Methylocaldum szegediense: one gene and its partners. The protein of the gene in region 3 interacts with the protein of the main gene of each other region in a pairwise test. Links are inferred from orthologs where the notes say so. Each region holds a gene or a part of one and is shown on either strand. Other genes may lie near its edges. The genes, in order: ftsZ, ftsA and QEN43_RS11520.

Region 1 (4,047 bases), 1.4 Mb from region 3 along the record:
ACCGGGGCGGTCAGTGCGGCACAAAACATCGTCAAGTGCATTCGACGCTGTGGTCTCGAAGTCGAAGACATCATTCTGGAACAGCTCGCGTCTTGTACAGCTGTGTTGACAGAGGACGAGAAGGAGCTCGGGGTTTGCTTGGTGGATATCGGCGGCGGCACAACCGACGTCGCGGTATTCACCGACGGAGCGATTCGCCATACGGCCGTCATTCCCATTGCCGGCGATCAGGTGACGAACGATATTGCAGTCGCGCTTAGAACGCCAACCCAGTTTGCCGAAGAAATCAAGATCAAACACGCCTGTGCGTTAACCCAATTGGCCAAGCTGGAGGACACGATCGAGGTACCCAGCATCGGCGATAGACCGGCGCGCCAGATTTCCCGCCTGAATCTCGCTGAAATTGTCGAGCCGCGTTACGAGGAGTTGCTGTTGCTAGTGCAGCAGGAACTGCGCCGGAGCGGTTTCGAGGATTTGATCGCGGCCGGGATCGTGCTGAGCGGTGGTAGCGCCAAGGTCGAGGGATTAGTCGAGTTAGCGGAAGAAATTTTTCACATGCCGGTACGCTTGGGTTTGCCGCAATACGTCACCGGTCTGACCGATGTGATTCGCAATCCGATTTATGCGACCGGCGTCGGATTGCTTTTGTTCGGCAATCAGCACCAGGCGCTGGCAGGGAGATACATGCCTTTGGGAACCGGCATCAGAGGGTTGTTGGCAAGGATGAAAAATTGGTTCACGGGGAATTTTTAGGATTGAAAATTCGAGTGGAAGTGAGTTTAAAACGGGGTGGAAACAATGCAATTCGAATTAGTGGATTCTTATAGCCAAAATGCGGTAATCAAGGTTATCGGGGTCGGTGGTGGTGGCGGAAACGCCGTAAATCATATGGTCAACAGCCATGTCGAAGGGGTCGAATTCATATGCGCCAATACCGATGCGCAAGCATTAAAGAGTATTAAGGCAAAATCGGTGATTCAATTGGGAAATGCGCTGACCAAAGGATTAGGGGCGGGAGCGAACCCGGAAATCGGTCGGCAGGCGGCATTGGACGACCGCGATCGCATCATGGAAGTTCTGGAAGGAGCCGACATGGTTTTCATTACGGCCGGTATGGGGGGCGGAACCGGGACGGGAGCGGCGCCTGTGATTGCCGAGATTGCCAAGGAGGCCGGTATTCTTACGGTTGCTGTTGTAACCAAACCGTTTCCATTCGAGGGTAAGAAACGCCGCAGCGTGGCCGAAAAGGGCATTGAGGAACTCGGGCAGTTCGTCGATTCGCTGATTACGATTCCGAACGAGAAGCTTCTGACGGTGTTGGGTAAAGACGTCAGTCTGATCAACGCATTTGCCGCAGCGAACGACGTTTTGCTTGGCGCTGTGCAGGGCATTGCCGATCTCATCACCCGCCCAGGGCTCATCAACGTGGATTTTGCCGACGTGCGTACGGTAATGTCCGAGATGGGGATGGCCATGATGGGTACTGGCGTCGGGACAGGCGAACACCGCGCGCGCCAGGCTGCGGAAAAGGCCATCGCCAGCCCCTTGCTCGAAGACATTAATCTGCAAGGTGCGCGCGGCGTTCTGGTCAATGTGACCGCATGCCAGACGCTCTCCATAGGCGAATTCAACGAAGTGGGCGACGCGATAAGAGACTTCGCTTCGGATGATGCGATCGTCGTGATCGGTACCGCCATCGATCCGGAGTTGGATGACGAAGTGAGGGTTACAGTGGTTGCTACGGGTTTGAGCAACCAGCGCCAGACCAACGAGGCGCCGATCAAATTGGTGCATAAGCACACCGGTGAAATCGATTATGACCAGTTACAGCGTCCGACGGTAATCCGCAAGCAACCCAAGCACGATGTACGCGCGGAGACGAAGAAAGATATGGACCTTGATTATTTGGATATCCCGGCATTTTTGCGGCGCCAAGCCGACTGAAGAAGTTAGTGGGGACGTTTCGGTCCGCCCCGTCGCTCCTTTCTGCCCTGCAGGTTGTCCCGCCTAAGCAGCTTGACTATGCAGGGCTGTATGAAGGATTTTTGGGGGATAATTAGAACAAGACAGGTGAATCGAATGATCAGGCAAAGAACACTTAAAAATGTCATCAGAGGTACCGGCGTCGGGCTGCACACCGGGGAGAAGGTTTATTTGACCCTTCGTCCAGCTGCTCCGAACGTTGGTATCGTATTCCGCCGCGTGGATTTGCCTGAACCCGTCATAATCGAGGCGAGACCGGAAAATGTCGGCGAAACCACCCTGTCAACGACCCTTGTCAAGGGTGATGTGAAAATTTCCACCGTCGAGCACCTCTTGTCTGCCTTCGCGGGGCTGGGCATCGACAATGCCTACGTCGATGTCAGTGCCCCGGAAGTCCCCATCATGGATGGTAGCGCAGGGCCGTTTGTATTTCTCATTCAATCGGCCGGCGTCCAGGAACAAAACGCACCGAAGCGCTTCATCAGGATCAAACGCAAACTGAAGGTCGAAGACGGCGACAAATGGGCTAGTTTTGAACCATACGAAGGCTTTAAAGTCACTTTCACGATCGACTTCGAGCACCCCGCGTTTCGCAAGGAGGTACAGACAGCCAGCATCGACTTTTCTTCTACGTCTTTCGTGAAGGAAGTGAGCCGCGCGAGAACCTTCGGTTTCATGCGCGATATCGAAGCCCTGCGCAAACGGCGATTGGCCTTGGGCGGCAGCATGGATAACGCTATCGTGGTGGATAATTATCGTGTTTTGAACGAAGATGGTTTGCGTTGCGCGGATGAATTTGTGAAACACAAGATTTTGGATGCGATTGGAGACCTTTATCTTTTGGGGCACAGCCTTATCGGTTCGTTTACCGGCCATAAATCCGGGCACGGTCTGAACAATCGCTTGCTTATGGAGTTGCTCAAGCAGAAAGATGCTTGGGAATTGGTGACTTACATGGAAGATGACGTGTTGCCGATTTATTTCATGAGAGCAGCCCAGGCCGCCGGTTGATTCACGTTTAGTTCCGAGCCTTTTCTGGGCTCTATGATCAATCGAAACCGAATCCTAAACGGAACTGTGGCAGCGAGGCCGATGTCGAATTATCCGCCGCACCGCTCGTTTCCCGAGCAATCCTAATTCCCTGGGGCTGGGGAGCTTATCATCGGCGTGTTATTCGCCCTAAAACGGCATTTTGGTCAAAAATTTCTTCCTTGTTTCACGAGCGTAAGGTGAGCGCGCAGATTCGGCTTCTCCGGCATAGTTCGTTGACCGGGCGAGTCCGGGCCTGTCATGGCACCAGCCGCCGTTTTGGTTCAATCGATTTCTTGGGACGGCGAGTTCCTTAGCGTAAGCACCGTTTGGCTCAGCCGTAATAGCGCGTCCTTGAGTTCCCCAGACGGCGATGACAATGCGCAATCTTTCAAGAGTTTGGCCACGAATCCAGGCGACGAGACGCCGATAGGTTTGCGCCGCGGCTTTGTAGTGACGGGAAAAGTGTTACGGGTTACCAAGTCCTGAAACCGATGGCCGGTCGACTGTTGGACCGTGGATAAGAGGTGCGGTGCGTAGAATCGAATTTGTGCGGCCCAAGCCGGCGAGTCTACGTAGAGAATCAGCCGGTCCGGCTTTATGACGCAATCTATGCAATGGTCGGCGAGAAACTTCGGCAGTGCCTTTCTGGCTGCATCGAGTATCTGACGGTGCTTTTCGATCTGAGCGCGGATCAGTTGAAGCGCGGCCCCTTGGCAGAGCCCCGCAACGGGTTCGGGGCGGTGCATTTTAGACTTCAATCCGGTGACGGCCCGGTGGTTTGCCGAATCGAACCCACCTTTGCTGAGGGCTCTTTCCTTCGACTCCTGATAAAGCTCGATGAGACTCTGAACTCATTATAAATACTGTGGATTTGCGGTATCATCGTTTGATTGTTTATTCGTTTGGACTCGGAATTAAACCGCAATGCTTGGCAAGCTGGTAAAAAAAATCGTTGGCAGTCGCAACGAAAGAATCATCAATAGAAAACGCAAACTCGTCAAGAAGATCAATGCCCTGGAACCGCAGTTCCAG
Region 2 (4,166 bases), 1.4 Mb from region 3 along the record:
GGCGAAACGGAACGCATCGCAGCCCATTAATTTGCCGAGTTGTGGTTCAGTGTTCCGGAACCCGCAAGGTGATTACGCGGCGCGTCTCATCGAAGCCTGCGGGTTAAAGGGGTATCGTATCGGAGGCGCTTATGTTTCCGAGAAGCATGCCAATTTCATTATCAACTCCGGCGCGGCCACGGCAGCGGATATCGAGGCACTGATATTGCTCATCCAGGCAAGGGTAGAAGAGAAATTTGGGCAGCGCTTGGTTCCGGAGGTTCGGATCGTAGGCGAAAGATCGCGAGGAGAGAGTGAATGAACAAGCGAATCCAGAATCCGGCCGAATTCGGACGTGTCGCCGTATTGATGGGTGGAGCCGCCGCCGAGCGCGAAATTTCCTTGAAGAGCGGTCAAGCGGTACTGGCAGCTTTGTTGAATAACAACATTGATGCTGTAGGTATCGACGTTGGGGAAAACCCGATCGAGCCGCTTCTCGGACAAGGTTTCGATCGCGTGTTCAACATCATCCATGGCCGTGGCGGTGAAGACGGTGTCCTACAGGGCGCATTGGAAGCCTTAGGATTGCCCTATACCGGCAGTGGAGTGCTGGCTTCTGCCCTGAGCATGGACAAGCTCAGGACTAAGCTGTGCTGGCTCGGAGCCGGGTTGCCGACGCCACGCTGGATGAAGCTTCGGGGTCCCGAGGACGCGGATCGGTGCGCGGATTTCCTGGGGTTCCCGGTGATTGTGAAACCCGCTCAGGAGGGATCCAGCATCGGTATGGGGCGGGCCGAAAACAAGAATGAACTGTTAGAAGCGTGGGAACGCGCTTCACACTATAATTGCGCGGTTTTTGCCGAGACTTGGATCGTCGGTCAGGAATATACCGCGAGCATACTCGATGGCGAGGCCTTACCGCTGATTCGCTTGGAAACGCCGCGTGCCTTTTACGATTTCGATGCCAAATACCGCGCTGAGACGACTCGCTATCATTGCCCCACTGGACTTCCGCTCGAAAAGGAGACGGCGCTTCAGCAACTGGCTTTGCAAGCTTGCGACACACTGGGTGTTACCGGCTGGGCTCGGGTGGACTTTCTGGTCGATCAAAATGATCAGCCGTGGTTGATCGAAGTCAATACGGTCCCCGGCATGACCGATCACAGTTTGGTTCCGATGGCGGCCAGGGCGGCCGGCTTGTCGTTCGAGGAATTGACTTGGCGGATATTGGAAACGAGTTTTCGGCGCGGCGGAGAGGGCGATGCCGCGGTCTAGAAAATTGCCCGTCAGGGTGTCGTACTTCTTGGGGCTTTCGGCTCTTTGCACATTTGCGGCGATCAGCAACGATTTCAGCGCGCTCAAAGGGCTTATGCCTATACGTTATGTGCGTGTCGAGGGCGAGATCCGAAATCTCGATGTGGAGGCGTTCGAAAGGACGCTGCTGCCGTTGACCCAAGTCGGATATCTTCAAGTCAATTTGCGTGGCATAGAAGATGCCGCGAAATCATTTCCCTGGTTGGATCGCGTGCAGGTGACGCGGCTTTGGCCCGATACCCTGGTGTTGAAAATCGTTGAGCAAAAACCGGTTGCCCGAACCCACGACGGCAGTTTGATCAATGATCGCGGAACGCGGTTTTCGCCTGGAAACATTCAAGCGTACGCAAGCTTGCCTATGCTCGACGGTCCGCCAGGGCAGGAGAAGCAGCTTTTGAACACGCTTTATCGATTGAACAGAACGTTGAAACAGAAAGGGATGCGGGTCGATGCTCTCAGGCTTACGGGGCGGAGGGCGTGGAGCGCTCGTCTGACGAGCGGCATGGAGATCGAGTTCGGAAAGCAGGATCCCGTCCGTGCTTTGGAGCGCCTTTTGGGCCTGTTGCCGCGCCTGGGCGAGGCGCGTACTGCGGCGCTCCAGAAAGTGGACTTGCGCTACCCGAACGGATTCGCAGTGATTTTCCGGCCGCAATCCGGAGCGGATCAGGTTTCCCTGATGCGGTCGGACCGCTTGGAGCGAAGCCGAATTCGGAGCAGGGCGTATTCCTGACTTGAATTGAGAAAAGATTCATCCAATGGCTAGAAAATCAGATCGAAATCTCATCGTCGGTTTGGACATCGGCACCTCCAAGGTCGCTTGCATTGTCGGCGAGCTGAACGAAGACGGTGAAATTGAGGTGGTGGGCATCGGAACGCACCCGTCCCGTGGCTTAAAAAAAGGGGTGGTGGTCAATCTAGAGACTACGGTGCAATCGATCCAGCGGGCCGTCGAGGAAGCCGAACTGATGGCGGGTTGCCGGATTCAGTCGGTCTATGCGGGGATCGCGGGTAGCCATATCAACAGCATGAATTCGCACGGCATCGTTGCCATCAAGGATAAGGAAGTCACTCAGAGCGACGTGGATCGCGTGATCGATTCGGCGCGCGCGGTGGCCATTCCGGCGGATCAGAAGATCCTTCACATTCTGCCGCAGGAGTTTGTCATCGATCGTCAGGAAGGGATCAAGGAGCCCGTCGGCATGTCCGGGATCCGTCTCGAAGCCCGTGTGCATATCGTTACCGGGGCGGTCAGTGCGGCACAAAACATCGTCAAGTGCATTCGACGCTGTGGTCTCGAAGTCGAAGACATCATTCTGGAACAGCTCGCGTCTTGTACAGCTGTGTTGACAGAGGACGAGAAGGAGCTCGGGGTTTGCTTGGTGGATATCGGCGGCGGCACAACCGACGTCGCGGTATTCACCGACGGAGCGATTCGCCATACGGCCGTCATTCCCATTGCCGGCGATCAGGTGACGAACGATATTGCAGTCGCGCTTAGAACGCCAACCCAGTTTGCCGAAGAAATCAAGATCAAACACGCCTGTGCGTTAACCCAATTGGCCAAGCTGGAGGACACGATCGAGGTACCCAGCATCGGCGATAGACCGGCGCGCCAGATTTCCCGCCTGAATCTCGCTGAAATTGTCGAGCCGCGTTACGAGGAGTTGCTGTTGCTAGTGCAGCAGGAACTGCGCCGGAGCGGTTTCGAGGATTTGATCGCGGCCGGGATCGTGCTGAGCGGTGGTAGCGCCAAGGTCGAGGGATTAGTCGAGTTAGCGGAAGAAATTTTTCACATGCCGGTACGCTTGGGTTTGCCGCAATACGTCACCGGTCTGACCGATGTGATTCGCAATCCGATTTATGCGACCGGCGTCGGATTGCTTTTGTTCGGCAATCAGCACCAGGCGCTGGCAGGGAGATACATGCCTTTGGGAACCGGCATCAGAGGGTTGTTGGCAAGGATGAAAAATTGGTTCACGGGGAATTTTTAGGATTGAAAATTCGAGTGGAAGTGAGTTTAAAACGGGGTGGAAACAATGCAATTCGAATTAGTGGATTCTTATAGCCAAAATGCGGTAATCAAGGTTATCGGGGTCGGTGGTGGTGGCGGAAACGCCGTAAATCATATGGTCAACAGCCATGTCGAAGGGGTCGAATTCATATGCGCCAATACCGATGCGCAAGCATTAAAGAGTATTAAGGCAAAATCGGTGATTCAATTGGGAAATGCGCTGACCAAAGGATTAGGGGCGGGAGCGAACCCGGAAATCGGTCGGCAGGCGGCATTGGACGACCGCGATCGCATCATGGAAGTTCTGGAAGGAGCCGACATGGTTTTCATTACGGCCGGTATGGGGGGCGGAACCGGGACGGGAGCGGCGCCTGTGATTGCCGAGATTGCCAAGGAGGCCGGTATTCTTACGGTTGCTGTTGTAACCAAACCGTTTCCATTCGAGGGTAAGAAACGCCGCAGCGTGGCCGAAAAGGGCATTGAGGAACTCGGGCAGTTCGTCGATTCGCTGATTACGATTCCGAACGAGAAGCTTCTGACGGTGTTGGGTAAAGACGTCAGTCTGATCAACGCATTTGCCGCAGCGAACGACGTTTTGCTTGGCGCTGTGCAGGGCATTGCCGATCTCATCACCCGCCCAGGGCTCATCAACGTGGATTTTGCCGACGTGCGTACGGTAATGTCCGAGATGGGGATGGCCATGATGGGTACTGGCGTCGGGACAGGCGAACACCGCGCGCGCCAGGCTGCGGAAAAGGCCATCGCCAGCCCCTTGCTCGAAGACATTAATCTGCAAGGTGCGCGCGGCGTTCTGGTCAATGTGACCGCATGCCAGACGCTCTCCATAGGCGAATTCAACGAA
Region 3 (4,007 bases):
TTTGAGCCTTGAGGTAATAGGCATCGTAGTAACCCGCCGACAGCACATAAGTACCGATGAGAATCCGCCGCTTCACCTCCGCGCCGAAGCCTTCGCCGCGGGAACGCGTATACAAATCGTGCAGATCCTTCGGCTCCTTGCAGCGATAGCCGAAACGAACGCCGTCGTAACGAGCCAGATTGGACGAACACTCGGCAGGCGCCACCACGTAATAAGCTGGCACCGACAGCTTCATGTTGGGCAACGAAATTTCTTTTACGTTGGCTCCCAATCTCCGATACTCGGCAACAGCATCGTCAATCAGGCGCGCGATATCCGAATCCAACCCCTCATCGAAAAACTCTTTGGGTAGGCCGATCCTAAGCCCTTCCAGGCTGTCGTTGAGAGAGGCGGAATAATCCGGTACTGGTCTGTCCACGCTGGTCGAATCCTTGTCATCGAACCCGGCCATGACTTGGAGCATAAGCGCGCAGTCTTCCGCCGTTCGGGCCATGGGCCCCCCCTGGTCCAGGCTGGATGCAAATGCGATCATCCCCCAGCGGGAAACCAAACCGTAGGTCGGCTTCAGACCGGTGATGCCGCAAAAGGAAGCCGGCTGTCGAATCGATCCGCCGGTATCGGTTCCAGTAGCACCGGGCACCAGTCGTGCAGCGACCGACGCCGCCGAGCCACCGGACGATCCACCCGGAACCGTCTCGGTATCCCACGGATTCTTCACAGGACCGTAATAGCTCGTTTCGTTGGAAGAACCCATGGCAAACTCATCCATGTTGAGCTTGCCGAGCATGACCGCTCCCGCCTGATTGAATCGCTCTACGACCGTCGCATCGTATGGAGCGATGAAATTGTCGAGCATCTTCGAACCGCAGCTCGTCTTCACACCTTTGGTGCAAAAAATATCTTTCTGGGCGATGGGAACGCCGGTCAAAGCGCCAGCAGCGCCTCGTGCAATCGCGGCATCGGCGGCCCGGGCCTGCTCAAGCGCCTGCTCTTCGGTAACGGTAATAAAGCAGTTGAGTTGCGGATTGTGCTGCCGGATACGCGCCAGCAAAGCCTGCGTCAGCTCTAGGCTGCTGAATTCTTTATTCTTGAGGCCGGCGGCAAGTTCGGCGATGGTTTTATCGTGCATGAAGATGGTTCCGAAATCGAAAATACGTGTGGAATGGGCGAAGCTCTCCGGCCACACCCGTTATCGCCGTCATTCGATAACCTTGGGAACAAGATAAAGCCCTGCTTCCACCAAGGGTGCGCAGCTCTGGAACAACTCCCGTTGGTCGGTTTCGGTAACGACATCCGGCCGTAAGCGCTGAGCCTGATCGAGAGGGTGGGCCATCGGAGCGACCTCGGAAGTGTCCACGGCATTCATTTCCTCGACGAAATCCAATATACCGGTCAGATCTCGAGCATAAGCGGCCGCTTTGTCCGCGTCGATGGCAAGCCGGGCGAGCCAGGCAATTTCATAAACTTGGTCAATACTTAAGGACATATTTGCATCCAATGTTTCTTTCAATCATATAATACCCGATATCCGGCTTTTGTCGCCCCGGCCCACCCGTTGTAAAATTACGGCATTTATAAGGACTATATGCCTATGTTCTTCAGACACCTCCGAGGATTCTTCTCGAACGACTTGTCCATTGACCTTGGCACCGCAAACACCTTGATCTACATTCGTGGCCAAGGCATTGTGGTAAACGAGCCATCGGTGGTGGCTATCCGCGAGGATCGCGCCCGAGGCCAAAAATCGATCGCGGCGGTTGGCTCGGCCGCAAAATCGATGTTGGGACGAACACCCGGCAACATCACCGCTATCCGCCCTCTCAAAGACGGTGTGATCGCCGATTTCACCGTCACGGAAAAGATGCTTCAGTACTTCATCCATAAAGTACACAAAAACAAGCTTTTCCGACCGAGCCCTCGAGTGCTGATCTGCGTGCCGTGCGGCTCCACCCAGGTCGAACGGCGTGCCATAAAGGAATCCGCGGCGGGAGCGGGTGCGAGGGAAGTTTATCTCATCGAAGAACCCATGGCGGCGGCCATCGGCGCCGGTCTACCCGTACACGAGGCGCGCGGTTCGATGGTCCTGGACATCGGCGGCGGTACGTCCGAGGTTGCGGTCATTTCGCTGAACGGCATCGTCTACTCCGCTTCTGTACGCATTGGAGGCGACCGCATGGACGAAGCCATCATGAATTATGTGCGCCGCAATTACGGTACCTTGATCGGAGAATCCACGGCCGAACGAATCAAGTATGAAATTGGTACCGCCTATCCGGGCAGCGAAATCAAAGAAATCGAAGTCAAAGGCCGCAATCTGGCTGAGGGTGTACCACGCAGTTTCGTCTTGAATAGCAACGAAATCCTCGAGGCACTTCAGGAACCTTTACAGGGGATCATAGGCGCGGTAAAGGTGGCGTTGGAACAGACTCCACCGGAACTGGGCGCGGACGTCGCGGATAGAGGCATCGTTTTGACCGGCGGAGGCGCCTTGCTTAAGGATATGGACCGCCTGATCGCCGAAGAAACCGGACTCCCCGTCTTTATAGCCGAAGATCCCATGACATGTGTCGCTCGAGGAGGTGGGCGAGTACTGGAACTGCTGGACGAAATCGGCGCGGCAGCGTTCTCACTTGAGTGAAGCCGGCGGACGCCGGCTTGCGTCGCTTTAAGAGGATTGGGATATCAAACGGCTGTTCTCGCGAGGCTATTCACTCAATATCCGTCTGCTGCTATGTTCGGCGGCCGCTTTGGTGTTGCTCGCAGCAGAACAACACGGCATCCTTCCGGGCGCTCGAACGCCTTTCGCGTCAGCGACCTATCCCTTGCAGCAAGTCGTCAGCTCGCCGGTGCGCTTCGGACAGCGCGTCATAGAATCCATATCCACGTATGCGAACCTCGTAGCGGAAAACCAAAAGCTGAAGGAGGAGCAACTTGTCCTCAAGACCAAACTGCTGAAGTTCGCGGCATTGGAACAAGAGAACATCCGGCTGCGGGGACTTTTGGATACCTCCTTCAAGGTCGGCGAACAGGTATCGATCGCCGAACTCCTATCCGTCAATTTGGTTCCGTACGAACATATCGTCGTGGTGAACAAAGGTGCCCGATTCGGGGTTCATGTCGGCCAACCCGTGTTCGATGCGAACGGGGTTGTGGGACAGGTCCTGCGGGTCACGCCATTCAGCGCAGAAGTGATGCTGATTACCGACCCGAACCATGCCATTCCGGTGCAAGTCAACCGGAATGGTCTACGTACCCTGGCGCTTGGCACCGGGCAGATCGATCGCCTGGCATTACCTTATCTTTCTAGCAATGCCGATATCCAGGTCGGTGATCTCCTGGTAACTTCTGGCCTCGGTGGGGTTTTTCCTCATGGCTACCCGGTAGCCACCGTGACAGAAGTTGCGCCACAGAAGACAGCATTCGCAAAAATCTCCGCTGCGCCCGTTGCTCAGCTCGACCGAAACCGTGAACTCTTGTTGGTATGGAGCGATTCACGACCCGTCCCACGCATCTCGGTCGATCAAGAACAACGCCCAAACGCTTTGCCCACGAATGGCAGCCGTTAAATCGTCGTCCGCCGGACTGATAGTGGTACCGCTAAGTCTGGTGGTTGCCATGGCTTTGCGGATTCTCCCCTTGCCGCGCGAGTTGTTCGTATTCAACCCCGATTGGACCGCCTTGTTTCTGATTTATTGGACGATCGCGATACCTGACCGTGTAGGGGTGGGAACCGCCTGGCTCACCGGGCTTTTCGTCGACACCTTGACCGGGCGCATGCTAGGCCAACACGCGCTGGCTTATTCCCTCATCGCCTATATTAGCCTGCGACTTTATCGTCGATTGCGTCTTTACCCGCTCCCCCAGCAATCGCTCTGGATACTTCTCCTTTTGTTGATTAGCCAGTCTCTGGTCCTCTGGACACAAAACATCAAGAACATGAATGTTTTGAATTGGGTGTATTGGCTGCCGTCTTTTACAGGCGCGCTCGCGTGGCCAGCCGTCTTAAC

The links.
Region 1: the proteins of QEN43_RS11520 (region 3) and ftsZ interact in binary tests that used the Escherichia coli proteins (3 or more experiments, as listed by UniProt). The link is inferred for Methylocaldum szegediense from one-to-one orthologs.
Region 2: the proteins of QEN43_RS11520 (region 3) and ftsA interact in binary tests that used the Escherichia coli proteins (3 or more experiments, as listed by UniProt). The link is inferred for Methylocaldum szegediense from one-to-one orthologs.

What each region holds. Positions count from the first base shown.
Region 1 is NZ_OX458333.1:4,116,322-4,120,368, forward strand. What follows is about bases 1-2,871. They hold ftsZ (cell division protein FtsZ), read left to right. Parts: upstream 1-798; coding sequence 799-1,944; downstream 1,945-2,871. Other genes in these bases: ftsA (cell division protein FtsA), read left to right, coding at 1-753; lpxC (UDP-3-O-acyl-N-acetylglucosamine deacetylase), read left to right, coding at 2,080-2,871. Outside these bases: more of lpxC, read left to right, coding at 2,872-2,994; QEN43_RS17890 (DciA family protein), read right to left, coding at 3,297-3,761; preprotein translocase subunit SecA, read left to right, coding at 3,940-4,047. UniProt on the Escherichia coli protein: Essential cell division protein that forms a contractile ring structure (Z ring) at the future cell division site. The regulation of the ring assembly controls the timing and the location of cell division.
Region 2 is NZ_OX458333.1:4,113,791-4,117,956, forward strand. What follows is about bases 1,177-4,166. They hold ftsA (cell division protein FtsA), read left to right. Parts: upstream 1,177-2,048; coding sequence 2,049-3,284; downstream 3,285-4,166. Other genes in these bases: QEN43_RS17865 (D-alanine--D-alanine ligase), read left to right, coding at 1,177-1,254; QEN43_RS17870 (cell division protein FtsQ/DivIB), read left to right, coding at 1,241-2,023; ftsZ (cell division protein FtsZ), read left to right, coding at 3,330-4,166. In the rest of the region: murB (UDP-N-acetylmuramate dehydrogenase), read left to right, coding at 1-301; more of QEN43_RS17865, read left to right, coding at 298-1,176. UniProt on the Escherichia coli protein: Essential cell division protein that assists in the assembly of the Z ring. May serve as the principal membrane anchor for the Z ring.
Region 3 is NZ_OX458333.1:2,717,911-2,721,917, forward strand. What follows is about bases 784-3,614. They hold QEN43_RS11520 (rod shape-determining protein), read left to right. Parts: upstream 784-1,591; coding sequence 1,592-2,638; downstream 2,639-3,614. Other genes in these bases: gatA (Asp-tRNA(Asn)/Glu-tRNA(Gln) amidotransferase subunit GatA), read right to left, coding at 784-1,129; gatC (Asp-tRNA(Asn)/Glu-tRNA(Gln) amidotransferase subunit GatC), read right to left, coding at 1,199-1,486; mreC (rod shape-determining protein MreC), read left to right, coding at 2,691-3,566; mreD (rod shape-determining protein MreD), read left to right, coding at 3,553-3,614. Outside these bases: more of gatA, read right to left, coding at 1-783; more of mreD, read left to right, coding at 3,615-4,007. UniProt on the Escherichia coli protein: Forms membrane-associated dynamic filaments that are essential for cell shape determination. Acts by regulating cell wall synthesis and cell elongation, and thus cell shape.